DNA from 3 places in the Paramixta manurensis genome. Region 1 is predicted to be linked to each of the others. Evidence: predicted binding sites of a transcription regulator. Region 1 holds the regulator's gene; each other region holds the start of a gene.

Region 1 (9,829 bases):
GAGCGGGTAGCGAAAGACGAAGCGGGCAATATTACTTGCCTGTACTGCACCTGTGATGTGGATACCTTGAGTAAAGATCCGGCTGATGGTCGTAAAGTGAAAGGGGTTATTCACTGGGTTTCCGCAGAGCATGCGCTACCGGCGGAATTCCGTCTTTACGATCGGCTCTTCAGCGTACCAAATCCGGCCGCCGCTGAGGATTTTCTGGCGACGATTAACCCGGAATCACTGGTCATCCGGCAGGGTTTTGTTGAGCCTGGTATGCGTAATGCCGTGGCCGGAAGCCCGTTCCAGTTTGAACGTGAAGGCTATTTTTGTGCCGATAGCGTGTATTCTTCACCGTCAGCGCTGGTCTTTAACCGCACGGTTGGCTTACGTGATACGTGGGCGAAAATCGGCGCATAAGGCTTTATCCCCCAGCAGTCATAAAAGAGCGGATATTTTCGCTCTTTTTTTATGATTTTTTAAGACGAAAAATAACTCAGTTTTATTTCCCTCCTTGATTCTGCATTTTTGCCAACCATAAACTTTAAACCCCGCTTCCACTATTACGTAGTAACGTTAGTTAATTGATTAACTTGCTAATAATTATGATTTTTATGGTTAATCGCGTTATGTGCGCCCCATCATAAAACTGTGTTAAAAATAGACAATAATATTGATAATTCGCGACGCGAAAAATAGGATTCTGATGAAGATTAGCCGCAAGGGGTGTGGTTAAGCATGGAGCAAAGAGGGATTTTATGGCGAGGTTACAGGGGATACGGAAAACATCAGGGCTGGCGATTATCGGCATTAGCGCTTTCTCCGGGATGTCATGCATGCCGGAGGCGCGGGCAGAGGGGTTTATTGACGATGCGTCGCTCAACGGTGGCATCTACTACTGGCAGCGACAGCGAGAGCGTAAAGATAAGGATCCGGGCAGTAAAGATTACGGTCAATATCAGACCAATCTTCATCATTCGACGTTTAACGGGAGTCTGGACTTTAGTTCCGGTTTTGCCGGTGACTTGGTGGGGCTGGATTTGGCCGCCTTTGGCGCACTTGAGTTGTCTAGTCATGGGCCAGCCGCGCCCAATGAGATTGGTTTTAGCGAATCAAAAACACGGTGGGATGAGCGTTGGCGCGGTGATAAAAACGGCGCCAGCATCTATAAAGCGGCAATAAAATTTCATGTTGGCGACTATTGGCTGCGTGGAGGTTATCTCCAGCCAACCGGTCAAACCTTACTAGCGCCGCACTGGAGCTTTTTACCGGGCAGTTATCGTGGTTTTGAAACCGGCCTGTCACACGATTTTGGCGATGCCGGGGTGCTTTCTCTGTCGTATATGTGGGCGGATGAATATAAAGCGCCGTGGTATCGCAATATGTATAACTTTCGCCAGGCCGACGGGGTAACCGGCATTAGTTATTTGCACTCTATTGGCGCTAAGTATGATTTTGGTCATGACCTGGTGTTGGAAGCGGCATTCGGGCAAGCCGAAAGTTATATGGACCAATATTTCGCGAAAATTTCCAATGCATTCTCACTGGCCGGTCATGATTTGCGTACCAGCTATCAGTTTTACGGCGCACAAGATAAACAACACGGCGGCGTCTCCAACGCTAATGACGTGTATGACGGTTTAGCCTGGTTGCAGGCGTTGACCTTTGGTTATACCCACGGGCCTTTTGATTTCCGGGTGGAAGGAACATGGGTGAAAGCGGAAGGTAATCAGGGGTTTTTTCTGCAACGTATGACGCCAGGCTACGCCACCTCCAACGGTCGGCTGGACATTTGGTGGGATTCACGTTCCGACTGGAATGCAAATGGCGAAAAAGCCGTGTTCGCCGGTGTGTTGTATGACCTGGTAGGCTGGAGCTTGCCGGGCGTGTCGCTAGGCGCTTCGTGGGCATATGGTTGGGGTGCCAAACCCGCCAATAATCCAGGTTATGACCAACATACCCGTTTACGTGAGTCGGCCTGGAACCTGGATTTGCTGTATACGGTGCAGCAAGGCCGCGCTAAAGGCACCCTATTCAAGTTGCACTTTACCCGTTATGACAACCATACCGATATCCCCAGTTGGGGAGGCGGTTACGGCAATATTTTTCAGGACGAAAAGGACGTGAAATTTATGGTCATCGCACCGTTCACGCTGTTTTGATTCACCCGGCGGCCGGAGGGCTGTCTGTAAACCACAACCGGATTAGTGAAATGAAAAAAATATTTCCCCTTGTAATCAGCATGATGTCGCTTTGTGCCTGTGTGCAGAGCGGCCCGGTATCGACCACTGAAACGGTGCCATCAATAGACTATCAGCGTTGTCTGGATGCGGAAAAAATGGGCGGTGGGGATGTGATTGAAACACGCTGCGGCAAACTTCAGCATGAAATAGCACCAACGGATCACGAATAAACAAGGAGTGTCTATGAACAGGTTTACCCCGAGCTTTCTCGCCAGCACGCTGCTGGTGGTAATGGGCAATCACGCCGCGCGAGCGGACCAGCAAGTTGTTGATCAAATCAGTCGCTTCGGCGTGAAATATGCGGTGACGGATAACCACGCCGCGCAGCATGGCGTCGATTGTGCGGCGCTTGGCGCAGATTGGGCTTCCTGTAATCGGGCGACAATTACGCTCACTAATCCGGGGGAGGCGGTAACCAGTAACGATTGGGCTATCTATATGTCCAATGTTCACCAAACGCTTAAAGTCGAAGACGAACGGTTCCGCATGGTACACATTGTCGGGGACTTAACACGTCTCGAACCGACGGATAAATTTACCGGTTTCGCCGCACACGAATCGGTTGAAATCCCAATCGTTAATGAATATTGGCAGCTCTTTATTACCGATATAATGCCGCGCTGGTATGTCACGTCCGGTGAGGCGCAACCGAAAATGATCACCAGTACCGATACTGAAGATTTGACGGCTTTCGTCGCCCCTTTCGGCACGCAGTGGAAACGTACCGTAGAGGATAAAAATGTTCTGATGACAGCAACAAGCCGCTTTGAAAAAAATAGCGACCTCTCTTTACTGACACCGGCATCTTTGCGCGGGCAAATTGTTCCCACGCCAATCCAGGCACAGGTTTTCGCTGAAGATGCCGACCTTTCCGCAGGCATTAAGTTGGATCTATCCGGCTTGCCGGATGCGCAAGCGGAGGCCATCCGGCAACGTTTTCGCCTGTTGGGAATTAAAGAGCAGCCGAATGGCTATCCGATTATCGCTCGAATTAATGCCGGGGCATTAGACAAAGCGGCAAGCGTTTCCGGCGGGTATCGGTTAACTATCGGCAAAGCAAAGGCCGACGTGACAGGGTATGATCGGAGCGGTGTGTTTTATGGTTTGCAGTCTATCCTTTCGCTGCTGCCCGCTAGCGGCGAGGGTAAAATAGCTACGCTTGCGGTAACCGATGCCCCCCGTTTTGCTTATCGCGGCGCGTTTTTAGATGTGGCGAGAAATTTCCATAGCAAAGCGGCGGTGCTGCGTATGCTTGATCAAATGGCTGCGTGGAAAATGAACAAATTCCACTTCCACTTGACCGATGATGAGGGTTGGCGTGTCGAAATCGCTGGGTTACCTGAGTTGACCGGCGTGGGCGCCAGGCGGTGCCATGATCTGAGCGAGCAGCATTGTTTGCTGCCGCAGCTAGGTTCCGGCCCATTTAGCAATAATAACGGTAGCGGTTTTTTTAGCCGTGCCGATTATATTGAAATCGTGAAATATGCCGCGGCGCGTAATATCGAGGTGATTCCGGAAGTGGATATGCCCGCGCACGCGCGTGCGGCGGTGGTTTCAATGGAGGCACGCTATCATCGCCTAATGGAAAAGGGGGACGCCAGTGCAGCGTCGGAATACCGACTGGTCGATCCCACGGATAGTTCCAACACCACCTCGGTGCAATTGTACGATCGCACCAGCTACCTCAATCCTTGTCTCGACTCTTCTCTCCGTTTTACCGATAAAGTCATTAGTGAAATACAGGCGATGCATCTTGCAGCTGGTCAGCCGCTTAAAACCTGGCACTTTGGTGGAGACGAAGCGAAAAATATTCGGCTCGGCGCCGGATATTCCGACCGCGCTAAACCGGTGACGGGAACCGGGCTACGAACGATGGATGAAGAAGATAAGCCATGGGCTAAATCTCTGGCATGTCAAAAATTGATTAGCGAGGGGAAAGTTAGCGATCTGGCGCATCTTCCCAGTTCTTTTGCATTAAAAGTCAGCAAGTTGGTGAAAGCGCACGGTATCGACAGCATGCAGGCCTGGCAGGATGGCCTGAAAGATGCCAAAGATGCAGGCGCTTTTTCTACTGCGCAGGTCAGAGTGAATTTTTGGGACACGCTCTATTGGGGAGGCTTTGACACCGCTAATGATTGGGCAAACAAAGGTTACCAAGTGGTGCTTTCCAACCCGGATTACCTCTATATGGATTTCCCTTCGGAGGTTAACCCGCTAGAGCGCGGTTATTACTGGGGAACGCGTTTTACCGATGAGCGTAAAATGTTCTCCTTCGCACCGAATAATTTGCCGCAAAATGCCGAAACCTCTGTTGATCGCGACGGGAATACGTTTAGTGCAAAATCAGATAAAGCCTGGCTTGGCGCTTATGGTATTTCAGCTCAGTTATGGAGTGAGACGGTGCGCACAGACAGTAATATGGAGTATATGATTTTTCCGCGTCTCTTCACTGCTGCCGAGCGTGGCTGGCATCGGGCATCCTGGGAACAGGATTATCAGGCAGGGAAAGAGTATGTCGGCGGCGAAACGCGTTATGTGGATAGCCAGGCATTACTCACTGACTGGCAGCGTTTTGCCAATCTGTTAGGGCAACGTGAGCTGGCGAAGCTCGATCTTGCCGGCGTGTCTTACCGTCTTCCGGTGCCGGGCGCGCGTATTGTCAACGGCGTTCTCGAAGCGAACCTGGCGCTGCCGGGATTAACGATTGAATACAGCCTGGATGAGGGAAAAAGCTGGCAGCGGTATGACAACGGCTCACGGCCAAATGTGAGCGGGAAAGTTTCAGTTCGCTCCGTCAGCCCGGATGGTAAACGCGTCAGTCGCGTAGAAGCGCTTTAATTAACCACAAAAAAACCGGTGCATCATGGCACCGGTTTTTTATGGCAGAAAACAGATTACTGATCGTGAAGTGTTTCGTCTTCACGGCAATCGCCCAACGCACAATGTCCATAGAGATAAAGACTGTGGTTGGTCAATTTAATGCCATGACGCGTGGCGATCTCACGCTGACGAGATTCGATAGATTCATCACTAAATTCGATGACCTTGCCACAATCCAGGCAAATAAGGTGATCGTGATGATGTTGTTGAGTGAGTTCGAACACGGACTTGCCGCCTTCGAAGTTATGCCGGGTTACGATACCCGCGTCATCAAACTGGTTCAGAACGCGATAAACCGTAGCCAGACCGATCTCTTCGCCCATATCAATCAGGCGCTTATACAAATCTTCCGCACTGACATGATGGCTCTCTGGTTCCTGAAGCACTTCCAGAATCTTCAAGCGAGGAAGCGTGACTTTCAGGCCGGCCTTCTTTAATGCGGTATTGTTGTCAGTCATGCGGATATTGTCCTGTTACTTTGCTAGTCACTATGTGGCTGAAAAGCCCTGAACATCGGTCGACGCTGAATCTAATTGCGTCTCATTATAGAACTGATGAACCGAAATGAAAACAGTAGGGTAAGCGTGAAACCGCTAATGGATGTAAGGAGAAGTATCGCTACGTCCTGAGAAGTTCATGCCTGTATTATGCCGCGTTAACATTTCGCTTAAGCTCATCCTTACCTCTAACAGATGAGAAAGCGGATTGACCGATGGAGATATTCTACAGATCTGAGGCCAAAAGTTACAAATATGTATCTATTATTTCTATAGGAAAAACCACACATTCAATGTGAGCCAGCGCCCACATTGAACGCTTAACGTTACGCTTCGATGATTTCTTTCAAATGAAGCTCGTTAAAAATCTGTTTTACCCACGCGTCAACGCGTTCATTGGTCAATTCAGGCTGACGATCTTCATCAATCGCGAGGCCGAGGAAGTGTTTATCATCCGCCAACCCTTTTGACGCTTCAAAATGGTAACCCTCGGTAGGCCAGTGGCCGACAATTACCGCACCGTTCGGCTCAATAATGTCGCGGATAGTCCCCATCGCGTCACAGAAGTATTCAGCGTAATCCTCCTGATCGCCACAGCCAAACAGCGCGACCAACTTGCCGTTAAAGTCAATTTCTTCAAGCGTTGGGAAGAAATCATCCCAATCACACTGGGCTTCGCCATAATACCAGGTTGGAATACCCAGTAGTAAAATATCAAAGGCTTCAAGATCTTCTTTGCTGCTCTTGGCGATGTCATGCACGTCGGCAACGTCTTTGCCGAGTTGCTTCTGGATCATTTTTGCAATGTTTTCCGTGTTGCCCGTATCGCTGCCAAAGAAAATGCCTACGATTGCCATGAGTTTAATAACCTCTTGAAACTTAAAAATATGGTGATTGCTATTGGTACGCAGTTATCGGCAATAATAGCAGACAGAGCGTGGGCGCGGAACTTGTAAAGCCGCTGCATTTGTCGCTTTGTGCGATTACGCCATCCGGCGGCGGTTATGCGTCGGTAACCTGTAGCTGCGCTAAAATCATCTCTTCAATCAATTCGCTGCGGCTCATATTACGTTGTTCGGCGAGTGAATTTAACGCGTCCACCGCTTCATGATTCATTTTCAGTTCGACACGGCGTAAGCCGCGTACTTTGTCACGCTTTAACTGATTACGCTTATTGATTCGTAGCTGCTCATCACGCGTGAGCGGATTGGTTTTAGGGCGCCCAGGCCGACGTTCATCTGCGAACAAGTCTGGCGTGGTGCGATCCGTTTGTTCTTTTGCCATAGAATAGATAGTGATACTGGCCAGACCGCGCGCCTGTTGTTGCGCGGATTGTGACTAAATGAGCCGGTTTGCTGCCGAAATAAAGGCGGCAAAATTTTAGCGCGCCATCATACCCTGGCAAAAGTCGTTGCGACAAACATTTCACAGTTTCAATAACACTTTGCTATTAAACGGTTAAAAAACGTTGGATGGCGCGCAAAACCGCATCCGGTTTCTCTGCGTGAACCCAGTGACCGGCACCGGCAATAACATGCGCTTTTGCCTGCGGAAACTGGCTTAATAATGCGGAACGGTGGCTATCATCGAGGTAGGGCGAATTGCCGCCGCGGATGAACAGGGCCGGGTGCGGCCAGGCCGGGATCGGTTCCCAACCGGAAAGGCTCGGGTAGTTGTTCCAAAGCGCCGGTACGTTAAAACGCCACTCTCCTTCATGGAAGGACTTCAGTAAAAACTGAATAATCCCTTCTTCTTCTATATGCTCGCGCATTTTCTCTGCCGCCTGACTGCGTGAGGTGATACCCGCCGCCGTTACGGCATTCACGCCCGCAAAGATTGCATCATGGCGACGCGTCTGATAATCCACCGGCGCAATATCAATTAATACCAACTGCTCAAGACGGTCGGGCGCCAGTGCGGTCATCGCCATGGCGATTTTTCCCCCCATTGAGTGACCAATCACCGTTACACGATTGATGCCCTGTTCATCAAGCGTTGCCAACATATCCTGTGCCATTACCGCATAAGACATCTCTTCCGCCCGGCCAGATAAACCGTGGTTACGGACATCCACCTGTATAATGGGGTGTTCAGCTTTTAGCCCACGGGCGATACCGCCAAGGTTATCCAGGCTACCAAACAGACCGTGAATCAATAAAACGGGGGTAGCATCGGCAGGAGATTGTTCAGTTTGCAGGCGAGCATTCAAAATCATGGCAAAGTTCTTACAGTTGTGAGGAAAGCTTAGGTTATCATGGTTTTCACTTGGTCAGCAGCCCGGCATACTGATGGCGGTCGGCGTTTTTTTGCGGCATATTCTGACTTTTGCCGACGGCGGCGACTGATGCTATCGACCTGCTGGATTTAACTTTATAATCCTTATGTTAGAACGCGATCACAATGTGTACCGGTTTTTTTTGTTAATGCCGCAACAGAGTGTGATCGGTTCTGCCACTAGTAATAACCGTACGGATAAAGATGAAAACGATTGAAGTCGACGAAGAGCTCTACCGTTATATTGCCAGCCACACTCAGCATATTGGTGAAAGCGCCTCGGATATTTTGCGCCGGATGCTGAAATTTACCGCCGGCCAAACGATGCCAGCCGCGGCGCCCGGCGCGGCGAATTCCGCAGCTAAACCGTCGGTTGCAGTGAAAAACGAGGTGAATCCGCAAAATAGCGTGCGCGCCGTGCGTGAGTTGCTGCTTTCTGACGAGTATGCGGAACAGAAAAAAGCGGTAAATCGCTTTATGCTGATTTTATCGACTTTATATCGTATCGATCCAAAAGCGTTTGCTGAAGCTACCGCCTCTTTACAAGGGCGCACGCGCGTCTATTTTGCCGGCGATCAGCAGACGTTAGTGCAGAATGGCACCCATACTAAGCCGAAGCATGTTCCCGGCACGCCGTACTGGGTAATTACCAATACCAACACAGGCCGCAAATGCAGCATGATCGAACATATTATGCTGTCAATGCAGTTCCCGCAGGAACTGGCAGACAAGGTTTGCGGCACCATTTAAACCGAAGCGTCAGGGAGAAGCGCCAATGGCCAATCACCCCCGTGCCGGGCAGCCCGCCCGTCAGAGCGATTTAATTAACGTTGCACAGTTAACGTCACAGTATTACGTTCTACAGCCCGATTTGGCGAATGCAGAACATGCGGTGAAGTTTGGCACCTCAGGCCATCGCGGCAGTTCGGCGCGTCACAGTTTCAATGAAACGCACATTCTGGCGATCGCACAGGCGATTGCCGAAGAGCGCAAAAAGAACGGCATTACCGGCCCGTGCTATGTAGGTAAAGACACGCATGCGCTGTCTGAACCGGCGATTATTTCGGTGTTGGAAGTGCTGGCGGCAAACGGCGTGGATGTGATCGTTCAGCAGGATAATGGTTATACGCCAACGCCTGCGATCTCTAACGCAATTCTTGAGCACAATAAGAAAGGGCAGGCACAGGCTGACGGTATTGTGATCACGCCTTCCCATAATCCGCCGGATGATGGCGGGATCAAGTACAATCCGCCGAATGGCGGGCCCGCGGATACTAACGTCACAAAAGTGGTGGAAGACCGTGCGAATCAATTGATCAAGAATGGTCTGCAAGAGGTGAAGCGCCTGACGCTGGATGCGGCGTGGGCCAGCGGCCATATCCGTGAGCAGGATTTGATTCAGCCGTATGTTGAAGGGTTGGCGCAGGTGATCGATATTCCTGCCATTCAAAAAGCAGGTTTGAAGATCGGTGTCGATCCGCTCGGTGGGTCCGGTATTGCTTACTGGCATCGCATCGCAGAATTCTACCAGTTAGATCTCACCATCGTTAATGACGAGGTTGATCAAACCTTCCGCTTTATGCATCTGGACAAAGATGGCGCGATCCGGATGGATTGCTCCTCCGAGTGTGCAATGGCGGGTTTGCTGGCGCTGCGCGACAAGTTTGATCTGGCCTTTGCTAATGATCCGGATTATGACCGTCATGGCATTGTGACGCCGGCAGGGTTGATGAACCCTAACCACTATCTGGCGGTGGCAATTAATTATCTTTTCCAGCATCGTCCGCAGTGGGGCAAAGAGGTTGCGGTAGGGAAAACATTAGTTTCCAGCGCAATGATTGACCGGGTGGTTGAAGATATTGGTCGTAAGCTGGTGGAAGTGCCGGTTGGCTTTAAATGGTTTGTTGACGGGTTGTTTGACGGCAGCTTTGGTTTTGGCGGTGAAGAGAG
Region 2 (9,829 bases), 1.2 Mb from region 1:
ATGTTTATTCGCCCTGATGAAGAGAGCCTCGCCAGCTTCGAACCGGATTTCGTGGTGATGAATGGCGCGAAGTGCACCAATCCAGACTGGCAGCATCAGGGGCTGCATTCTGAGAATTTTGTCGCTTTTAACCTCAGCGAAAAAGTGCAGTTGATTGGTGGGACCTGGTATGGCGGCGAGATGAAAAAAGGGTTATTCGCCATTATGAACTACCTGCTGCCGCTGAAGGGCATTGCCTCCATGCACTGCTCCGCCAACGTTGGGGAACAAGGCGATGTGGCAGTGTTCTTTGGTCTCTCCGGTACCGGTAAAACCACGCTTTCCACCGATCCTAAACGGCAATTGATTGGCGATGATGAGCACGGCTGGGATGATGACGGCGTGTTTAACTTTGAAGGCGGCTGCTATGCGAAGACAATTAAGCTCTCCAGGCAGGCCGAGCCGGAAATTTACCATGCCATTCGCCGTGATGCGCTACTCGAAAATGTGGTGGTGCGCGAGGATGGCAGCATTGATTTCGACGATGGTAGTAAGACGGAGAACACGCGCGTCTCTTATCCGATTTACCACATAGAAAACATTGTTAAGCCGGTTTCTAAAGCCGGGCATGCGCAGAAAGTGATCTTTTTAACTGCCGATGCCTTTGGCGTGTTGCCGCCGGTTTCTCGCCTGAATGCTGAACAGACGCAATATCATTTTCTTTCCGGTTTTACCGCTAAGCTGGCCGGTACCGAGCGCGGTGTGACTGAACCAACGCCAACCTTCTCCGCCTGCTTTGGCGCCGCGTTTTTAACCCTGCATCCAACCCAATATGCGGAAGTGTTGGTGAAGCGTATGCAGGCGGTCAACGCGGAAGCCTATTTAGTGAATACCGGCTGGAATGGCACCGGCAAACGTATTTCGATTAAAGAGACACGCGCGATAATCAATGCGATTTTGAGCGGTGAACTGTCGCAGGCAACAACCCATACCTTGCCGATCTTTAATCTCGAAGTGCCGGTCGCACTGGAAGGCGTAGATGAGCGCATTCTCGATCCACGCACGACCTATGCCGATCCGGCGGTATGGGAGGCGAAAGCGTTGGATTTAGCACAGCGTTTTATTAATAACTTCGATAAATATACCGATACGCCAGCAGGCGCAGCGTTGGTGAAGGCAGGCCCGCAAATATAGGTTTGCATTAACCAGAAAAGCTCGTCGGCTGATGCGTTGCCGGCTGCGGCAGAAAGCCAGGGCGCGAAGGCAGCGCCCTGTTCTTCTTCTCAATCACCGGCAGGCGCAAGGGCAGTGGTATCGCTCTCCGGCAACGGCAACCAGGCACGAATTCGTAACCCACCGCGTTCACTGACGCCAATATCCAACGCGCCCTGATGCGCATCAATAATACGTTGCACAATCGCCAACCCCAGCCCGGTACCGCTAGTACTGCGCGCACTGTCGCCGCGTACAAACGGCTGAAACAAGTGCTTCAACTGCTCGGGTTTGATGCCGGGGCCATCGTCTTCCACCTGGAACCACGCGCGTTGTAACTCGCTGCCGCTACTGACCTTAATCCAGCCATTACCGTAACGCGCGGCGTTGACCACCATATTGGCGGCGGCGCGTTTAATGGATAACGGGTTGATGTCCAATAGCAATTCGGCTGGCATCACCGCATTCTCAATCTCGCGCTCGTAGCCGCTCTCCGCCGCCACGACCTCACCCAACACGCCATTTAAATCGGCGCGCTCGGTCTGCATCTCCTGCCCGGTACGCAAATAATCGATAAACTGCTCGATAATCGCGTTGCACTCTTCAATATCTTTATTAATCGACTCAGCAAGATAGCCATCTTCTTCGGCCATCATCTCCGTCGCTAAACGGATACGCGTCAACGGCGTACGCAGATCGTGGCTTACGCCCGCCATCAACAGCGTGCGATCATCAGCCAGTTGCTTCACGCCGGAAGCCATCTGGTTAAAAGCACGCGTTACCGAACGAACTTCCGAAGCGCCATACTCACGTAGCGGTGGCGGAATAATACCTTTCCCCACCTGCAACGCCGCATGTTCAAGCTCGACCAGCGGACGGTTTTGAATCCGAATAAACAGCCAGGCGCCGCCAATCGCCAACAGCATAATCGCCAAGGTATAACGGAACAGTGGGGAAAAATCCCCCTGATGGATTTCGGTTAACGGCACCCGCACCCAAATATCCGGCGACAGCCAGGTTTTTAACCACACAACCGGCGAGTTTTTATTCACTTCAACCCGCACATCCGTCGGGCCGCCAAGCTGCTGCGCCATCTGATCGCTCAGAAACTTATAGTGCTGCGCCCAGCGCAGCCCGCTCTCTTCCGCCGCTGCATTGGTATATAAAGAGATACCCAGTTCGCGATAAATCTCACGCCGAAACGCAGGCGGGACTTCAAGCTGCGTACCATCCTCCAACTGCAACCGGTCTGTCATCAACATACGTACTTCGTAGGCCAAGACTTTATTGAACTGTTGCAAACTAGGAAGGATGGCGAAGTTGAGTACCACCAAATAGGTCGTTACCAGGCTGACAAACAGCAAGGTAACGATCAATAGGAGCGTTCGGGCAAACGAACTGCGGGGAGAGAAGCGGAATCGCCTCATGCCTTACTGCCGTCCGGCACGAAGACATAACCCAGACCCCAAACTGTCTGGATATAGCGTGGATGGGCCGGATCTTCTTCCACCATACGACGCAGACGAGAGATCTGCACATCGATAGAACGTTCCATCGCGCTATATTCGCGGCCACGCGCCAGATTCATCAGCTTATCGCGCGAGAGCGGCTCGCGAGGATGGCTGACCAACGCTTTTAATACGGCAAACTCGCCGCTGGTCAACGGCATCGGCTCATCTTCACGGAACATTTCGCGGGTACCGAGGTTGAGCTTAAATTTACCAAATGCAATCACCGCTTCTTCTTGCGACGGCGCACCCGGCAACTCATTCGCCTGACGGCGCAGCACGGCGCGAATACGAGCGAGAAGCTCACGCGGGTTAAACGGCTTAGGAATGTAATCATCGGCGCCAATTTCCAGCCCGACAATCCGATCCACCTCTTCCCCTTTTGCCGTAACCATAATGATCGGCATCGGGTTGCTTTGGCTGCGTAGACGGCGACAAATCGAGAGCCCATCTTCGCCCGGTAACATCAGGTCAAGCACCATCAGGTGGAAAGACTCACGCGTTAACAGGCGATCCATCTGCTCGGCATTCGCTACGCTGCGCACCTGAAAGCCTTGTTCGGTGAGATAGCGCTCCAGCAATGCACGCAAGCGCATATCATCATCGACCACCAGAATCTTGTAATTTTCTTGCATTTCGCTACTCCCAAAGGCGCAATTGCCTGAGCCGATATTGTTAAAAAAGATGCGATAGTGTGACAGTTATTATTGGTTTATATTCTAGCCGAAATTGTTACAAAGCATATTAAACAGCAGCTTATCTTTAACTTCACACCATTTCTCGCCGACTACATTACTCTTCCAGTGTCTTTTCATACTCAATCGCATTCACGAACCACGTTTTAATCCCTTCCGGGGTCGGCACATTCACTTCATCATCCACTTCTTTTTTAATTAGCGCACGCGCCATTGGCGAATCAATAGAGATAAAATCCTTCACTTCGCCATAGATTTCATCCGGCCCGACAATTCGAAATCGTTTCGTGACGCCCTGTTCATTCTCCACCTCAACCCAGGCGCCAAAAAACACTTTGCCATCCTGCTGCGGTGAATAATCCACAATTTTTAATTCAGCCAAACATTTACGTAAATATCTGACCCGACGATCTATCTGGCGCAACACGCGTTTATTATAGGTGTAATCGGCATTTTCCGACCGGTCGCCAAGGCTGGCGGCCCAGGACACAATTTTGGTAATTTCAGGGCGTTTCTCGTTCCAGAGATGGTCATGTTCAGCCCGCAGCTTATTGTAACCGCCCCGGGTGATTAGTTTCGTTTTCATCCAGTCAAAAGCCTTGTGCGGTAAATTTTTCCATCTTAGCGGCGGCGCTCCGGTTTTCAAAGCCTGCCCGCCCAAGCTTCGGAATATATCTCAAACCCACCTTCGCGACTGGCAATTTATGTCTTCAATCCGTATAACTGTCCCCTGTTTCTCAACCCTGTGATAGCAAGATAGTGAACTGATGATGAATGATTCGCTGAGCCGCATTATTGCGAGTGAACTCCAGGCGCGGGCTGAACAAGTTGAAGCCGCCGTCCGCCTGTTGGATGAAGGGAATACCGTGCCGTTTATCGCACGATATCGTAAAGAAGTAACCGGCGGTTTGGATGATACCCAGTTACGTCAATTGGAAACGCGGCTTGGTTATCTACGAGAGCTGGAAGAACGTCGTCAATCCATTCTTAAATCCATCGCCGAGCAGGGCAAATTAACCGATGAACTCAGTCAAGCGATTAATGGCACCCTGAGTAAAACCGAACTTGAAGATCTCTACCTGCCGTACAAACCTAAACGTCGTACACGTGGGCAAATTGCCATCGAAGCCGGGCTAGAACCCCTCGCCGATAGGTTATGGCAAGATCCGTCGCACGATCCGGAAACGCTGGCAGCCGAGTATGTTAATCCCGATAACGGCGTCGCGGATACCAAAGCCGCGTTGGATGGCGCGCGTTATATTTTGATGGAGCGCTTTGCCGAAGACGCCGCACTGCTGGCTAAGGTGCGTGACTATCTGTGGAAAAATGCGCACCTGGTTTCCCGGGTGGTGGAAGGGAAAGAGGAACAAGGCGCGAAATTCCGCGACTATTTTGATCACCATGAAGCGCTATCAAGCGTTCCTTCGCACCGTGCACTGGCGATGTTCCGTGGCCGCAATGAAGGCGTACTGCAACTCTCGCTTAATCCTGACCCTCAGTTTGATGAACCGCCGCGTGAGAGCCATGGCGAGCAAATTATTATCGATCACCTGGCGCTGCGCCTGAATAATGCCGCCGCCGACAGTTGGCGCAAAGCGGTGGTGAGTTGGACATGGCGTATTAAGGTGCTGCTGCACCTTGAAACCGAGTTGATGGGCACCGTCCGTGAACGAGCGGAAGATGAAGCCATTAACGTTTTCGCACGTAATCTACATGATTTGCTGATGGCGGCACCAGCCGGTATGCGCGCGACCATGGGCCTCGATCCCGGCTTGCGTACCGGGGTAAAAGTGGCGGTGGTTGACGCAACCGGCAAACTGGTTGCGACCGATACCATTTACCCCCACACCGGTCAGGCTGCGAAAGCCGCCGCTAGCGTCGCCGCGCTCTGCATCAAACATCAGGTCGAACTGGTCGCGATTGGTAACGGCACCGCTTCGCGTGAAACCGAACGCTTTTTCCTCGACGTACAGAAACAATTCCCGGCCATCCAGGCGCAAAAAGTCATCGTCAGTGAAGCGGGCGCCTCAGTTTACTCCGCCTCGGAATTGGCGGCGCTGGAGTTCCCCGATTTGGATGTTTCACTGCGTGGCGCGGTCTCTATCGCCCGACGTTTGCAGGATCCGCTGGCGGAACTGGTTAAAATCGATCCGAAGTCCATCGGCGTGGGCCAGTATCAGCATGATGTCAGCCAGAGCCAATTGGCGAAAAAACTGGATGCCGTGGTTGAGGATTGTGTGAATGCGGTTGGCGTTGATCTCAATACCGCTTCGGTGGCGTTGCTGACCCGCGTAGCGGGTTTGACCAAAATGATGGCGCAAAATATTGTCGGCTGGCGCGATGACAATGGGCGCTTCCAGAACCGTCAGCAGCTATTAAAAGTCAGCCGTCTCGGGCCAAAAGCCTTCGAACAATGCGCGGGCTTTTTGCGTATTAATCATGGTGACAATCCGCTGGATGCTTCAACCGTGCACCCGGAGGCCTATCCGGTCGTGGAACGCATTTTAGCCGCCACTCAGCAAGCCTTGCAGGATCTGATGGGGAACCCGCAAACGCTGCGTGAGGTAAAAGCGGTAGAATTCACCGATGAGCGTTTTGGCTTACCCACGGTGACCGATATTATCAAAGAGCTGGAAAAACCGGGTCGCGACCCACGTCCGGAATTCAAAACCGCGCAATTCGCCGAAGGCGTTGAAACCATGAATGATTTGCTGCCTGGTATGGTGCTGGAAGGCGCGGTGACCAACGTAACGAATTTTGGCGCGTTCGTGGATATTGGCGTTCATCAGGATGGGCTGGTGCATATCTCTTCTCTTTCCGATAAGTTCGTTGACGATCCGCATAAGGTGGTGAAAGCGGGCGATATCGTGAAAGTGAAAGTGATGGAAGTCGATCTGCAGCGGAAACGTATTGCGCTGACCATGCGGCTTGATGAGCAACCAGGCGAAGGGAATGCGCGCGGCGGTAACCGTAGCGGCACACGCGACAATACACGTCCGGCACCCGGTAAAGCGCGGCCACGCACGGCATCGACGCCTGCCGGTAATAGCGCAATGGGCGATGCATTAGCCGCTGCCTTTGGGAAAAAACGCTAATCCTATCCGGTTCGGGAGGCTTGCAAGCCTCCCTCCTTCCACATTAGCCTGAACGCTGCATTGTTGTTCTATGTCAACATCAACGCGAATGGTTATCATTAAAATTGCTCCGGTTAAATATTGTCGTTCTTTGCGACAGTCACCAGGAGCCCCTTATGCAACTTCTTGCCCGCCAGCGCTATAAAATCCTCGGCTTTACGTCAGGTGTCGGCGCGGCTTACCGCCAAAAGCTGCTGTCGCTCGGTATGCTGCCGGGCGCCACTTTTGACGTCGTTCGCGTCGCCCCGCTTGGCGATCCGGTTCAGATTGAAACCCGCCGCGTTAACCTGATGCTGCGTAAAAAAGACCTCGCCTTTCTGCTGTTAGAAAATCTGAATTAACGGATACCGCCATGAAAACCTGTACTATCGGCCTGATTGGTAATCCCAACTCAGGTAAAACGACCCTATTTAATCAGCTCACCGGCGCTCGCCAACGGGTCGGCAACTGGGCGGGCGTCACCGTCGAGCGTAAAGAGGGGTGGTTTAATACCGCGCAACAGCGTGTACAACTGGTTGATTTACCGGGTACCTATTCACTGACCACCATTTCGCAGCAAACCTCGCTTGATGAGCAAATCGCCTGCCATTACATCCTCAGCAATCAGGCAGACTTGGTAATTAACGTGGTGGATGCCAGTAATCTTGAGCGTAATTTGTACCTGACGCTGCAGTTGCTGGAGTTAGGCGTGCCGTGCATTGTGGCGCTGAATATGCTGGATATTGCTGCGAGCCAGCATATTGATATTGATATTCCGGCGCTCGCGAAGCAACTGGGCTGTCCGGTGATTTCGCTGGTTTCCACCCGTGGGCAAGGCATTGACGCGCTCAAAGAGGCGATTGATACTCCTCTGCAGCAGCAACCCTCTGTGGCGATCAATTACCCCTGTTTTCTACAGCGCGCCATCGCGACTTTAGCGGCCGATATTTCAGCGGAACGCAGCGCGCAACAGCGGCGCTGGCTGGCAGTACAAATGCTAGAGGGGGATATTTATAGCGGCTCGCAGGCGGGAGATGCCGCGCAAACCACGCTGACGCGTTTACAGCGCGAGATGCAGCACGATAGCGGCCTGGCGATTGCCGATGCGCGTTATCAAGCCATCGCCCGGCTGAGCGCCGAAGTCAGTAACCTCCATTTAGCCCTGCCAAACCATTTATCTCAGCGCCTTGACCGGGTGATCCTTAATCGCTGGCTCGGTCTGCCAATCTTCTTATTCGTAATGTATCTGATGTTTCTGCTGGCGATTAATATCGGCGGCGCGTTGCAACCCCTGTTTGATGTCGGTTCAGCAGCAATCTTTATTCATGGCGTACAGTGGCTCGGCTATACGTTGCATCTGCCCGATTGGCTAACGGTATTCCTGGCGCAGGGCATTGGCGGCGGTATCAATACCGTGCTGCCGTTGGTTCCGCAAATTGGCATGATGTATCTGTTTCTCTCCTTTATGGAGGATTCCGGCTATATGGCGCGTGCCGCATTCGTTATGGATCGGCTGATGCAGGCGCTGGGCTTACCCGGCAAATCCTTTGTGCCACTGATTGTCGGTTTCGGCTGTAATGTGCCTTCAGTGATGGGTGCACGCACGCTGGATGCGCCGCGTGAACGGTTGATTACGGTATTAATGGCGCCCTTTATGTCCTGCGGCGCCCGTTTGGCGATATTCGCTGTATTCGCTGCTGCCTTTTTCGGCCAAAACGGCGCGTTGGTGGTGTTCAGCCTGTATATCATCGGGATTGTGGTGGCGATCCTGACCGGCTTATTGTTAAAGCATACGTTAATGCGTGGCGATGCCTCGCCATTTGTGATGGAACTGCCGGTCTGGCATGTTCCGCATCTGAAAAGTTTGCTGTTACAGACTTGGCAACGCCTGCAAGGGTTCGTTTTACGCGCCGGTAAAGTGATTGTGGTCGCCAGTATGTTGATTGGCGCGCTAAACAGCTTTTCGTTTAGCGGTAAAGCGGTCGATAGCATCAATGATTCCGCGCTCGCCACCGTGAGCCGTAGCGTAACGCCGCTGCTGGCGCCCATCGGCGTACATAATGATAACTGGCAAGCTACCGTTGGGCTGGTGACCGGCGCGATGGCGAAAGAGGTGGTGGTCGGTACACTGAATACGCTGTACACCGCGGAAACGCTGCATGATACGCCTTTCGATCCTGCCGCTTTTAGCCTACGCGACGAGCTACTCGGCGCGGTGGATGAAACCTGGCAAGGGCTGAAGGAAACCTTCTCGCTCAGCGTGCTAAGTAACCCAATTGAGGCCAGTAAGGGCGATGGTGAAATGGCGAGCGGCGCCATGGGCGTGATGAGCAGTAAATTTGCCAGCGATGCCGCCGCCTTTAGCTATCTTCTGTTCGTGCTGCTGTATGTGCCCTGTGTTTCGGTAATGGGGGCGATTGCGCGTGAAAGTAGCCGCCGCTGGATGACCTTCTCCATTTTATGGGGGCTGAACCTTGCGTACTCGCTGGCGACCCTGTTTTACCAGTTGGCGACGTTTAGCGCGCACCCGCGCTATAGCAGCATCGCAATAGTCCTGGTGGTCGCGTTTAATCTGCTGCTGGTGACGCTGCTGCGCCGGATAAAACTGCCGCCGCAGATGATTGCGATTAAAACGCTGAATACGGCACGGTGCCAGGGCTGCGCCAGCGGCAGCCAATGCCATTAATCGGCCTTACGCCTGCTGGTGTGTAAACGCCAGCAGGTGGTCGCAAAACGCCTCAGGATGGGAGATAAAAGGCGCATGCGCCGCCTTTTCCATTACTATCGACTGGCTAGCAGGCCAGCGTGCATCCAGCAATGAAGCCACCTTGCGCGGCACCAACCCATCCAAGTAGCCATAGATACGCAGTAAAGGCGCTTTCAGCGCGTCTAACTCCTCGCGCAGATCGGCAGTGCGCAATATCTCAAGGCCGCCTTCCAATACCGCAACATCCGGCATCGGTAGCGAAAGTACCGCCTCTTTTAGCGTGCGGGCATCCTGGCGAGCGCTGTCGGTGCCTAACGTCTGCAACGCCAGAAACCGCTCAACGGTGCGTTGAAAATCGGTACTAAGCTGGTGTTGAAACCCCTGTAGCGTCTGCGGCTTAATGCCGGGCCACTCATCCCGTTCGGTGAAGCACGGCGAGGAAGCTACGCTAATCACACCCGCGACTTGCTGTGGGAAACGTAGTGCAAGACGGCTCGCTACCAAACCGCCTAATGACCAGCCGAGCAGAATAGCGCGCTCCGGCAACTGCGAATGTATCGTATCCACCATCTCATCCAGCGTCAGCGCTGGAAAACCGTGGCTGCGACCAAACCC
Region 3 (9,829 bases), 470 kb from region 1:
AAAAGTTTCCCAGGCATGGTCGTTATTTACTGAAAATGCCGCCAGCCACTATGGCGTTGATGAGCGATTAATTAACGCCATTATTAGCGTTGAGTCTGGCGGTAATCCTACGGTAGTGAGCCGTTCTAATGCGGTGGGTTTAATGCAGATTAAAGCCTCAACGGCAGGGCGAGAAGTGTACCGCGCGCAGGGGCTCAGAGGTCAGCCTTCCAGCGCCGAATTGCGCGACCCGGCGCGGAATATTGATATTGGCACTGCCTATATTCGCTTATTACAACAACAGGCGCTGGCCGGTATCCACAACCCTGAAACGATGCGTTATGCCACTATCGTCTCCTATGCAAATGGCGCTGGCGCATTACTGCGCACTTTCTCATCGAATCGCGATCGCGCTATTGCGATGATTAATGCCATGTCGCCGGATGAGTTTTACCATCATGTGCAGGAGAAACATCCGGCCGCGCAGGCGCCACGCTATTTGTGGAAGGTCACCACCGCTTATCGCACAATTTAAGCGTCGAAGCGTCAGCGTGGCCGGTCAGCGCATGAAGGTTACTGAAAGCGGTTTGCTTTGTCGCGCGCGAGGCGTTCCAGTGCAAAAATCACCTGCTGTAGTTGGCGTTCCTGGCCGGGCGCCAGGCGGGTAAAGCGGAAACTCAGGCGCGGTATGCTCAGGGTTTCATTTTTACTGCTTACCGTCGTGCGTTGACCAATTTGTAATAACTGGGCATCCACCTCGAAATGTCCATATTCCCCCAGTTCGACACGTAACTGCTTCAGGGTTTCTCCCAGGCGAAGGTTTTCCGGCAACTGGCCATCAACCAGTACGCCGATACCGCCGAGGGATAAATCTTGTAAACGAAAACGGGCCGGCGTGCCGTCAGGCCATTGCGTATGGCAATAAAATACCGGGTCGAGCGGCGCGTGAACACGGAAAAACTCGCGGCGCTGAATTTGCCATAGCACGTCCGGCAGCGGCGCGCTGAAAGCCGGTAGCCCTTCGTAGGTATCTGCGTGCAGAGTGGGTAGGGCGAATTCTACTTTCGCGCCCTGTGTTTCCGCGCTGATATGCAAATTCTCTGCGTCCAGCGCAACCTGGTTATCATAGGTATTGCTGCCGTAGTCAATCATCAATTGTTCACGATCGACAAACAACAGGCGGCTAATAAACTGGCCGCGGGTATGTGAAACCATGACCGGCGTTTGGTCACGTAAAATATCGCGCAACACACCTAATACGGCTAATGTACCACGCTTAAGGTACTGTTCTTTATCGACCTCTTTCACTTCCTGCTCCAGTTGGATTATTCAGCCATGATGTAGAGACACGGTTATCGCTTTGTTATCGGCCATTGTGCGGCAGACTTTAGCCTGAAAAGGTTGATCTGCTTAAAATACGCTCGAAAAGAACGTCGTAAATCACACGGTTAGAAACTTCGCCTATACTTACCCTCAGCAAGTTGAGCACAACACGAGTAGGAATCGACAGGAGACGCGGAATGTTTTCAAAACGAGACGTTCGTAAAGGTCTGGACACTGTCCAGACACGTTCACGTGATATCGGCGGCGATATTCGTGATGAGTTACAACAGGCAGCAGGGTGCTCTTGCACTTATTTAAAGAATAACCCATGGGCAGGGGTCGGGCTTGGCGCCGCGCTTGGGTTAGTCGTTGGCGTGTTAATTAGTAAAAAATAAGGAGCAGGATATGGGAATCCTTTCATGGATTATTTTTGGGCTGATCGCCGGTATTATCGCAAAATGGATTATGCCCGGTAGGGACGGCGGCGGGTTTATCATCACCGTGGTTCTGGGGATTATCGGTGCGGTCGTCGGCGGTTGGATCAGTACCTTCTTTGGCTTTGGTAAAGTCGATGGTTTTAACTTCGGTAGCTTCGTGGTCGCGGTAATTGGTGCGATTGTGGTGCTGTGGATTTACCGTAAAGTCAGAAGTTAACGTTACGCTAACTGAATCCAAAAGGGAGGCTAATGCCTCCCTTTTTACGTTTAGAAATCGTAGCCAATCGTGGCAACAATCGAACGTTCCGCGCCCCAGTAACAGTAGCCGGTGCCGTAGCAGGCGGCGACATACTGACGGTCAGTAAGGTTATTCGCATTCACCTGCACAAATGCCCCTTTTAGTTTACTGTTCCAGGCACCTAAATCGGCGCGTACTGAAGCGTCAAACAGGGTGGTGGAGGGCAGACGGCGGGTATTTTCGTTATCAGCCCACTGCTTACCAATGTAGCGAACGCCAGTGCCGACGCTGATACCGTAATCAAACTGATAACGCGCCCACGCGGTAGCAATCGAACTTGGCGTTACATACGGCGTATTACCACTATTGCCATCCACCGCATCTTTAAAGCGCACCCGGTTCCAGGTATAGCCCGCAAGGGTGCTCAAACGAGGCGTCAACTGAGTATGCGCCTCCAGTTCAACGCCCTGAGAGTGCACCTTACCGGCGGGGACATAGGTGGCAGTGATAATATCGCGGTTAGCGACATTTTTTTGCGTCAGATCGTAAACCGCCGCGGAGTACATATTATTAGTGCCAGGCGGTTGATATTTAACCCCGGCTTCATATTGTTCGGCGGTGGTGGGTTTCAGCAAGTTACCGTCAGGGCCGGAGAGCGCAGCCGGGGTAATCGCCTGGCTGTAGCTGACATAAGGCGAGATACCACTGTCGAAAGCATACAGCAACGCGGCGCGTCCGCTCACATGATCGTCGGAACGGCGGTAATGGGTATGGTCGGTATCATTGGTGTTTTGCGACACAATCCGATCGTAGCGCCCGGACAGATCAAGGTGCCATTTATCCAGTGTCATCTCATCTTGCAGATAAGCGCCGGTCTGGTAATAACGGCGCGTTGATTGATGCGCACTGATACCCGGAATGCTCAGGCCCGCATCGGTCCAGAGATGATTGCCGCCGATGCCGGTTACCGCGTTCAGCGGGTCGGCAAACGCGCTGGCATCCCACAATTTATTGCGATACTGATGATATTCACCGCCGAGCACCACTTTATGCTCCAGCCTGCCGGTGGCGAAATCTGCCTCCAACTGGTTATCTATCGCCACCGCATCCAACGAAGAGCGTTCCCCGGAATAATAGCGACTGAGTGAGTTACTATTACCGATCCAACCAATTTGATACACCTGATCCTGATTGACATTGGAGTGGGTATAACTGGCATTAGAGCGAAACGCCCAAGTGTCATTAAAACGGTGAGAGAACTGGTAACTATAGATCTGCTCGCGACGTTTAAACTGGTCGAGCGAGCTTTCGCCATCGTAAAACCCATTGCTTAACTTATAGCCGTTATGGCGGATGATACTGCCTTCGCCGGGTACCGCACTATGATAGCCGCCAGAGGGATCTTTTTGCAGATAGGCTTTTAACTCAAGCGAAGTGTCTTCATCCGGTTGCCACAGTAATGATGGAGAGATGGCATAACGCTCTTCGCGTGTATGGTCATATTGTGTATCGCTATCACGCGTCACGCCGGTTAGACGAAATGCCCATTGATCATTAATCGCATTGGTATAATCGAACGCGCTACCGGTGGTGTTATTGGTTCCGCCCATCAGACGGAAATGCCCCTCTTCGCTAAATTGTGGACGTTTAGAGGTCATCATTACCAGCCCGCCGGGAACGGTCTGACCATAGAGCGCGGAAGAGGGGCCTTTAACCACATCCAGTCGCTCCAGGAACCAGGGATCGATTTGTAGCGCGTTATAACTGCCGCCATCGCTCATCAACCGCAGGCCATCAAGGAAGGTATTATCGACATCGCCGCCATGGAAGCCACGCAGTGCAATGGTTTCATAACGGTTGGCGCCCCCGGCGAAATTGGTAAATACGCCGGGGGTATAGTTTAGCGCCTGGTTAACGTTAAGCGCGCCTTGATCTTCCATTTGCTGGCGCGTGACCACTGAAACCGACTGACCGGTAGTGATTAACGGCTCGTCGGTTTTGGTCGCGCCTTTACTGGTTTTTGCCGTATAGCCTGAAGTGGGAGAATCCGCCGTTTCAGTTGGTTGTGCGCTAACAACCAGTGTCCCTTCAGCGAAAGAAAGCGCGGGCATCGCCAGCGCAAATGAGCAAAGTAGAGCAGAACGCTTTACTGTAAAAGCCATTCTCATGGTTTATTCCTAATCTGACCTGTGTGATAAAAGCCGGAAACGCAGAGGTTTTTGACGGCGCGAACCGAAAGATAAATACTTATTACTCGTCTATCTATAACTCTAATGATAATTATTATCTTTCTCGTTTACCGATTCAAGCATTGATTTTATTAATATATTCTCTTGTAAACAGCAGGGGTATGCAGGCGAGATGCGCAAGATAGAGAAGAGAAAGTTGTGGTGGAGGGGTAACATTCTGCCGGAAGAGCAGGAGGTCCACAGAGGGGCGAGGCTCAACCCGCCCCTCTAAGCTAATGAAAAATCACGGAGCGGATGGTTTTAAATCGCCAACATTATTACAGGTAACGTCTTTCGGACAGTACATATCCATCAGTTTCAGCGTCACGCCATTTGTCCAGCCAAAACCGTCCTGCAATGGATATTCACCGCCGCCCCCGCCGCCTAAACCTTTCCCTTCAACCACGTATTTTTCCACCAGTTTATGTTCCCGGTCATAAGTGGTTTGTACGTTGTTGAGGAAACGCAGCCCAATCTCTTTAGCCAGCGTTTGCTTGCCGTAGTGGTTCAGACCTTCAACCGCGACCCATTGCAACGGTGCCCAGCCGTTTGGCGCATCCCATTGCTGGCCGTTATTCACATTGGTGGTGACTAAACCGCCTTCTTTAACCAACTGTTTTTCAACCGCGGCGCTGGTTTTATCGGCCTGGTCAGGCGTGGCAACCTGTAGATAGAGCGGGAACAAGGCTGCGGCGGTCAATTGAGGCCTTATGCGCGCTGTTTTCCAGTCATAATCGGCATACCAGCCCGCCTGCGCATTCCATAAATAGCGATTAATTGCCGCCTGACGTTTTTCCGCCAGGGCGGCAAACCGTTGGCTGGCATCCGCTTGTCCGGCGACTTTACTGGCATGAGAAAGCGTCTGTTCGAGGTGGAACAACAACGCATTGAGGTCAACCGGTACAATTTGCGTGGTATGAATGGTCGAAAGGTCGTTAGCTTTCTCAAACCAGCGTGAGCTAAAGTCCCAGCCAGACGCAGCGCCGGAGCGTAAATCACGATATAGCTCAGCTTTATTACGGTTTGGCGCTTTCTGCGCGGTCGCAATATCGTCCATGTAAGATTCGGTACGCGGAACATCGCGTGCATCCCAATAGCGGTTCAGCAGCGTGCCATCTTTCAGCTTAACCACACGCTTATCGGCGTCGCCAGCTTTCACCTTGTCGGCATCGGCCATCCAATAGTTGTACTCCTTTTGCAACTGCGGCAAATACTTGCTGTAGACGCTCTCTCCATCATGCTGCGCCAACAAATCAACCATCAAGCTAAAGAACGGCGGCTGCGAGCGGCTGAGGTAATAGCTACGGTTACCATTTGGAATGTGGCCATATTTATCCAGTTCGTACGCGAAGTTATCCACCATATCCTGTACGCGATCCCAATGGCCGCTCTCCGCCAACCCTAGCATGGTGAAATAACTATCCCAGTAATAAACCTCGCGGAAACGACCGCCGGGAACCACATACGGTTTCGGTAACGGCAGCAGTGAATCATGCGGGCTGGCTTTATCGGTGGTACGAGTCAGCACCGGCCACAGGCCATTGATATGTTCGCGCAGACTTTGACCGGCAGGCGGGACATATTTTTCGCCGGCGCCGGGCAGAATAAAGTTACCGGCAACAAAATGCTTAAGGTCGAAATTCCGTTGATTCTTCTGCATCCGCCAGTCTGCGAGGATCGAAGCGGGATCATATTTAGGTACCGCATCGGCAAAGGTTTTTTGGTCAGGATAAAATTTCGCGGCCTGAACCGCATAGTAGAGCGGGCCTAGCACAATGTCTGGCGGTTGTGGCGCGTTGCTCAACATATGCTGACTTTGGTCGGCTTGCGCCCAGGCATTTGCGCCCGCTAAAGCGGCGCTGATAAATAAAGGTAGTAGCAGAGCACCTTTCCATTGACGGTTAGCGACGGTTTTCATCATGGGTTCTTCTCCTTGTCCAGACCAAGCATGGTCTGTAAGTTATTGACCATGCTAAAAACTTTAGACGAGATTTTATTTTTTTCCTGCAAGCGGCGCGGGAAGTGTGAGGTGGGTACGGCTTTTTGGTGGGATGCTGGCTGAAAAGAACCTTCAGCCAGGCTGACCTTTTGGCTGCGGGTAATAGGGTGCTCACCTTAACCTGGTGCAGCGGTGTGGGTGTTGACCTTCCCGAGGCATTAGCGCCGCTGAGACTGAACCGGTTTCCAGGACGAGGCGACACGACGTCGCCGAGAGCAAGCGCCGCGTCGGGAACGCGTCGCGCCCGGTCCGTCGGAAAATGGTGAAGGCGAAGGTACCCGCGCCGCGGGCGAAGCGCCTGCCGGTAGCGCGGATTGTTAAGGGCCACGCTTATGGCCCTTGACTCGCTCGCCCTTCAGGCGAGAGAAACGCCGTTGATTTTTCAGATTTCAGCAACCGCTAGAAACCAACCCCCCGTTAAGGTCAACGGCGTTCCGGCCACCGCTCCGCGCCAGACGGCGAGAGAAACGCCGTTAGCGTGCCACCAACGCTTGTTTAAACGACATAATATGCGCGCGCGTTGCGCTATCAGCCGCAGTTGCATCGCCCGCCGCTAACGCCTCAATTATCGCGTTATGCTCATCAATAACCTCATGCATATGCACTTCATTCGATAAGGTTGTCGCCCAAAAGCGCTGCGCCTGGGCGTGAATCACACTGAGAATATCAATTAAACGACGATTGGCGGCGACGGTGGCTAAATGGTGATGAAATTGCCGATCCAATAACATCATATTGATACGGTCACGCTGCTGACGCGCCCGATCAATTTGCAGATTCAACTGACGCAAATAGCGAATATCTTCTTCACTGATGCGTTGCACGGCGAGACGAATACACAGTGCCTCATTCGCCAGGCGAACCTCGATCAGTTCCAACGCATCATCAATCGATAATGGGGAAACCATCACCCCTTTGCGCGGAATCACCTGAAGCAATCCTTCGGCTGCCAAACGATGAATCGCCTGATTAATTGGCGTGCGGCCCATCTCCAGATCGGCCATGACCTGCGCGGTATTTAAATAGTCTCCGGGCTTATAAACCAAGGTAATGAGGGCCTGTTTAAAGCGTAAATAAGCCAATTCGTTTAGCGATAGCGTGCGCGTATTTTCCGGGAATTCAGTTCCGCTCTCCATAACTTCGCTTCTCACTTTTTACTCCCGCAATTTGAACTCTTCCACATTCTACACAAAAGATGGCACAAAAATCGCCTGTTTTAAGCTAGAGTGAAATTTCACAGTGATTTTTAACAAAGGTTTTACACGATGAAACTGCATTTTAGCCGTGACAATGCTGCAAATGATTTGATTGAAGTTGATATTAATCAATTAATTATAGCAGGATGGACTGGAAGGGATCGTGAAGCCATCATGCACCACATTAGTGAGCTGGAAGCGCTGGGTGTGCACCAACCTAGTGCAGTGCCACTGTTTTATCGCGTGGCAACCAATCAACTTTCACAACAACAACAGATTGAAGTCGTCGGCGGTAATACCTCCGGAGAAGCGGAACCGTTTGTGTTTACCCATCAAGGCGAACTGTATGTTTCGTTGGCGTCTGACCACACTGACCGCCAGCTGGAAACCCATAGCGTGGCGTTATCCAAACAGATTTGCGTTAAACCTGTTGCGCATCAAGCGTGGCGGATGCGTGAGGTCGCTGCGCATTGGGACCAGCTAATACTGCGTGCCTGGATCCGCGAGCAGGGCGAGTGGGTGCTGTATCAAGAGGGCACGCTCTGTGCATTACGTACCCCGTTTGATTTGCTGGAGAACTATCTCGCCGGTCAGCCGCTACCGGAAAACGGCCTGGCGATGACTTGCGGCACGCTGGCGGCGATTGGCGGCATTCGGCCCGCGACCGAGTTTCGTATGGCGCTGGTTGATGAGCAACGCGGATGCAGTATTACGCACCACTATCGCAGTGTTGAACTGCCGATTATTGCCTGAGGAGGAGCCGATGACACGTTCTCTGTTGCAGGTAACCCGCGCGCTGGCGGCGGGTGAAGTGGATGCCGCCACGTTGACCGAACAGGCGTTAAGCGCAATCGGAGATACGCAAGGTGAGGGGCAGTTAACCTTTACCCGGCTGTATGCGCAAGAGGCGCGGGCGGCAGCGGCGCAGGCGGATAAACGTCGCCTTGAGCAGCGTCCGCGCAGCCCGCTGGATGGCGTGCCCATTTCGATTAAGGATTTGTTCGACGTTGCCGGGGAGCCGACAACCGCCGGTTCGCGTGTGCTATGTCATGCAACGGCGGCATCAAAAGATGCGGCGGTGGTTGCTCGCCTACGGCAGGCTGGCGCGGTGATTGTCGGTAAAACCAATATGACCGAGTTTGCCTATTCCGGATTGGGCGTGAATCCGCACTACGGAACGCCCGCCAATGCCTTCGATCGCGCACAACGCCGTATTCCCGGCGGCTCCTCTTCCGGCGCGGCCGTTTCCGTTAGCGACGGGATGTGTTTTGGCGCAGTCGGTACCGATACCGGCGGGTCGGTACGTATTCCGGCGGCACTGAGCGGCCTGACCGGCTATAAACCGACTGCCCGCCGTATTGATCGTGCCGGGGTCCTGCCGCTTTCTCCGGCACTGGATGCCGTAGGCGTGATTGCGCATGACGTGCGTAGTTGTTTACTGCTGGATAGCGTCATTGCCGATACTCCATTGTTAACCCAAGAAAAATCCTTACGTCATGCACGTTTTGCCTTACCACAAAGCGTGGTGCTGGAGGGGCTAGACGCCGGGGTAGAAACCGCCTGGCACGCGGCACTCGACACCCTGCGTCAGGCGGGGGCCACGCTGGAGTGGTTGCCGATGGAGGAGTTTAACGAGGTCGCGGGCTTCAACGCGGGCGGCGGTTTTACCGCGCTGGAGTCCTGGCAGTGGCACCGCACATTAATTGAGCAGAATGCCGCGCAGTATGACCAACGGGTACTTTCGCGTATCCGTCGCGGCGCGGAGTTAACCGCAAATGATCGCCAACTACTCGAGCGGCAGCGTGCCGACTGGCAGTGCCGGGTGGCGCAAAGGCTGAACGGCTATGATGCGATGCTGATGCCAACGGTACCGGTTATTGCACCGACTATCGCTGAACTGGAGGCTGACGAAGCACACTACTTTGCCCTCAATGGCGCGATGCTGCGCAATCCCTCGTTGATTAACTTCCTTGACGGCTGTGCCGTCTCTTTACCTTGCCATACCGCAGGTCAGGCACCGGTCGGGCTGATGTTGGCCGGTTTACCGCTGCACGATAACGCCGTAATGAGCTGGGCGCTCTGCATTGAACACGCGCTGGCACACTCACACACCACGGGAGACACCCCATGAATACTGCTGCTCAGGGAATGCTTTTTGTTGCGACGGATGTAGCACCGGCCGAAGAAGCCGATTTTAACCAATGGTATGACCGCGAACATGTCGAGGAGCGCGTCGCGATTGAAGGGTTTCTCAGCGGAACGCGCTATCAAGCGCTCGACGCCACGCGAAAATATTTAGGGCTGTATAAAACGCGCACGTTGGCAACCTTTCGCAGTGCAGCCTATCACGCGGCCTTTACCCGACAAACTCAGTGGTCGGTCACTCACCTGAATAACATGGTCAACCCGATGCGCCGGGTGTGTGCCAT

Evidence for each region. Region 1 encodes Fur, which represses iron uptake genes when iron is present. Its sites were predicted from a motif close to ATAATAATGAGAACNACTATCAA; they were not measured.
Region 2: a site for Fur is predicted at 6,572-6,594, ahead of feoA (ferrous iron transporter A). Genes of this name have one in related genera too.
Region 3: a site for Fur is predicted at 4,245-4,267, ahead of PMPD1_RS09585 (TonB-dependent siderophore receptor). Genes of this name have one in related genera too.

The regions. Positions count from the first base shown of each region.
Region 1 covers NZ_CP054212.1:1,487,538-1,497,366, forward strand. The annotation lists gene glnS (glutamine--tRNA ligase) at 1-405, shown strand, start outside; gene chiP (chitoporin ChiP) at 744-2,147, shown strand; gene chiQ (ChiQ/YbfN family lipoprotein) at 2,198-2,398, shown strand; gene PMPD1_RS07280 (beta-N-acetylhexosaminidase) at 2,412-5,066, shown strand; gene fur (ferric iron uptake transcriptional regulator) at 5,123-5,566, opposite strand; gene fldA (flavodoxin FldA) at 5,932-6,462, opposite strand; gene ybfE (LexA regulated protein) at 6,608-6,889, opposite strand; gene ybfF (esterase) at 7,056-7,820, opposite strand; gene seqA (replication initiation negative regulator SeqA) at 8,084-8,629, shown strand; gene pgm (phosphoglucomutase (alpha-D-glucose-1,6-bisphosphate-dependent)) at 8,655-9,829, shown strand, end outside.
Region 2 covers NZ_CP054212.1:333,213-343,041, reverse strand. The annotation lists gene pckA (phosphoenolpyruvate carboxykinase (ATP)) at 1-1,173, shown strand, start outside; gene envZ (two-component system sensor histidine kinase EnvZ) at 1,263-2,618, opposite strand; gene ompR (osmolarity response regulator transcription factor OmpR) at 2,615-3,334, opposite strand; gene greB (transcription elongation factor GreB) at 3,492-3,980, opposite strand; gene PMPD1_RS01535 (Tex family protein) at 4,162-6,489, shown strand; gene feoA (ferrous iron transporter A) at 6,645-6,869, shown strand; gene feoB (Fe(2+) transporter permease subunit FeoB) at 6,881-9,193, shown strand; gene bioH (pimeloyl-ACP methyl ester esterase BioH) at 9,200-9,829, opposite strand, start outside.
Region 3 covers NZ_CP054212.1:1,952,972-1,962,800, forward strand. The annotation lists gene emtA (membrane-bound lytic murein transglycosylase EmtA) at 1-514, shown strand, start outside; gene PMPD1_RS09570 (flagellar brake protein) at 553-1,287, opposite strand; gene PMPD1_RS09575 (ElaB/YgaM/YqjD family protein) at 1,500-1,697, shown strand; gene PMPD1_RS09580 (GlsB/YeaQ/YmgE family stress response membrane protein) at 1,708-1,956, shown strand; gene PMPD1_RS09585 (TonB-dependent siderophore receptor) at 2,007-4,145, opposite strand; gene treA (alpha,alpha-trehalase TreA) at 4,450-6,126, opposite strand; gene PMPD1_RS09595 (GntR family transcriptional regulator) at 6,678-7,340, opposite strand; gene PMPD1_RS09600 (DUF2848 domain-containing protein) at 7,470-8,153, shown strand; gene PMPD1_RS09605 (amidase) at 8,164-9,531, shown strand; gene PMPD1_RS09610 (DUF4286 family protein) at 9,528-9,829, shown strand, end outside.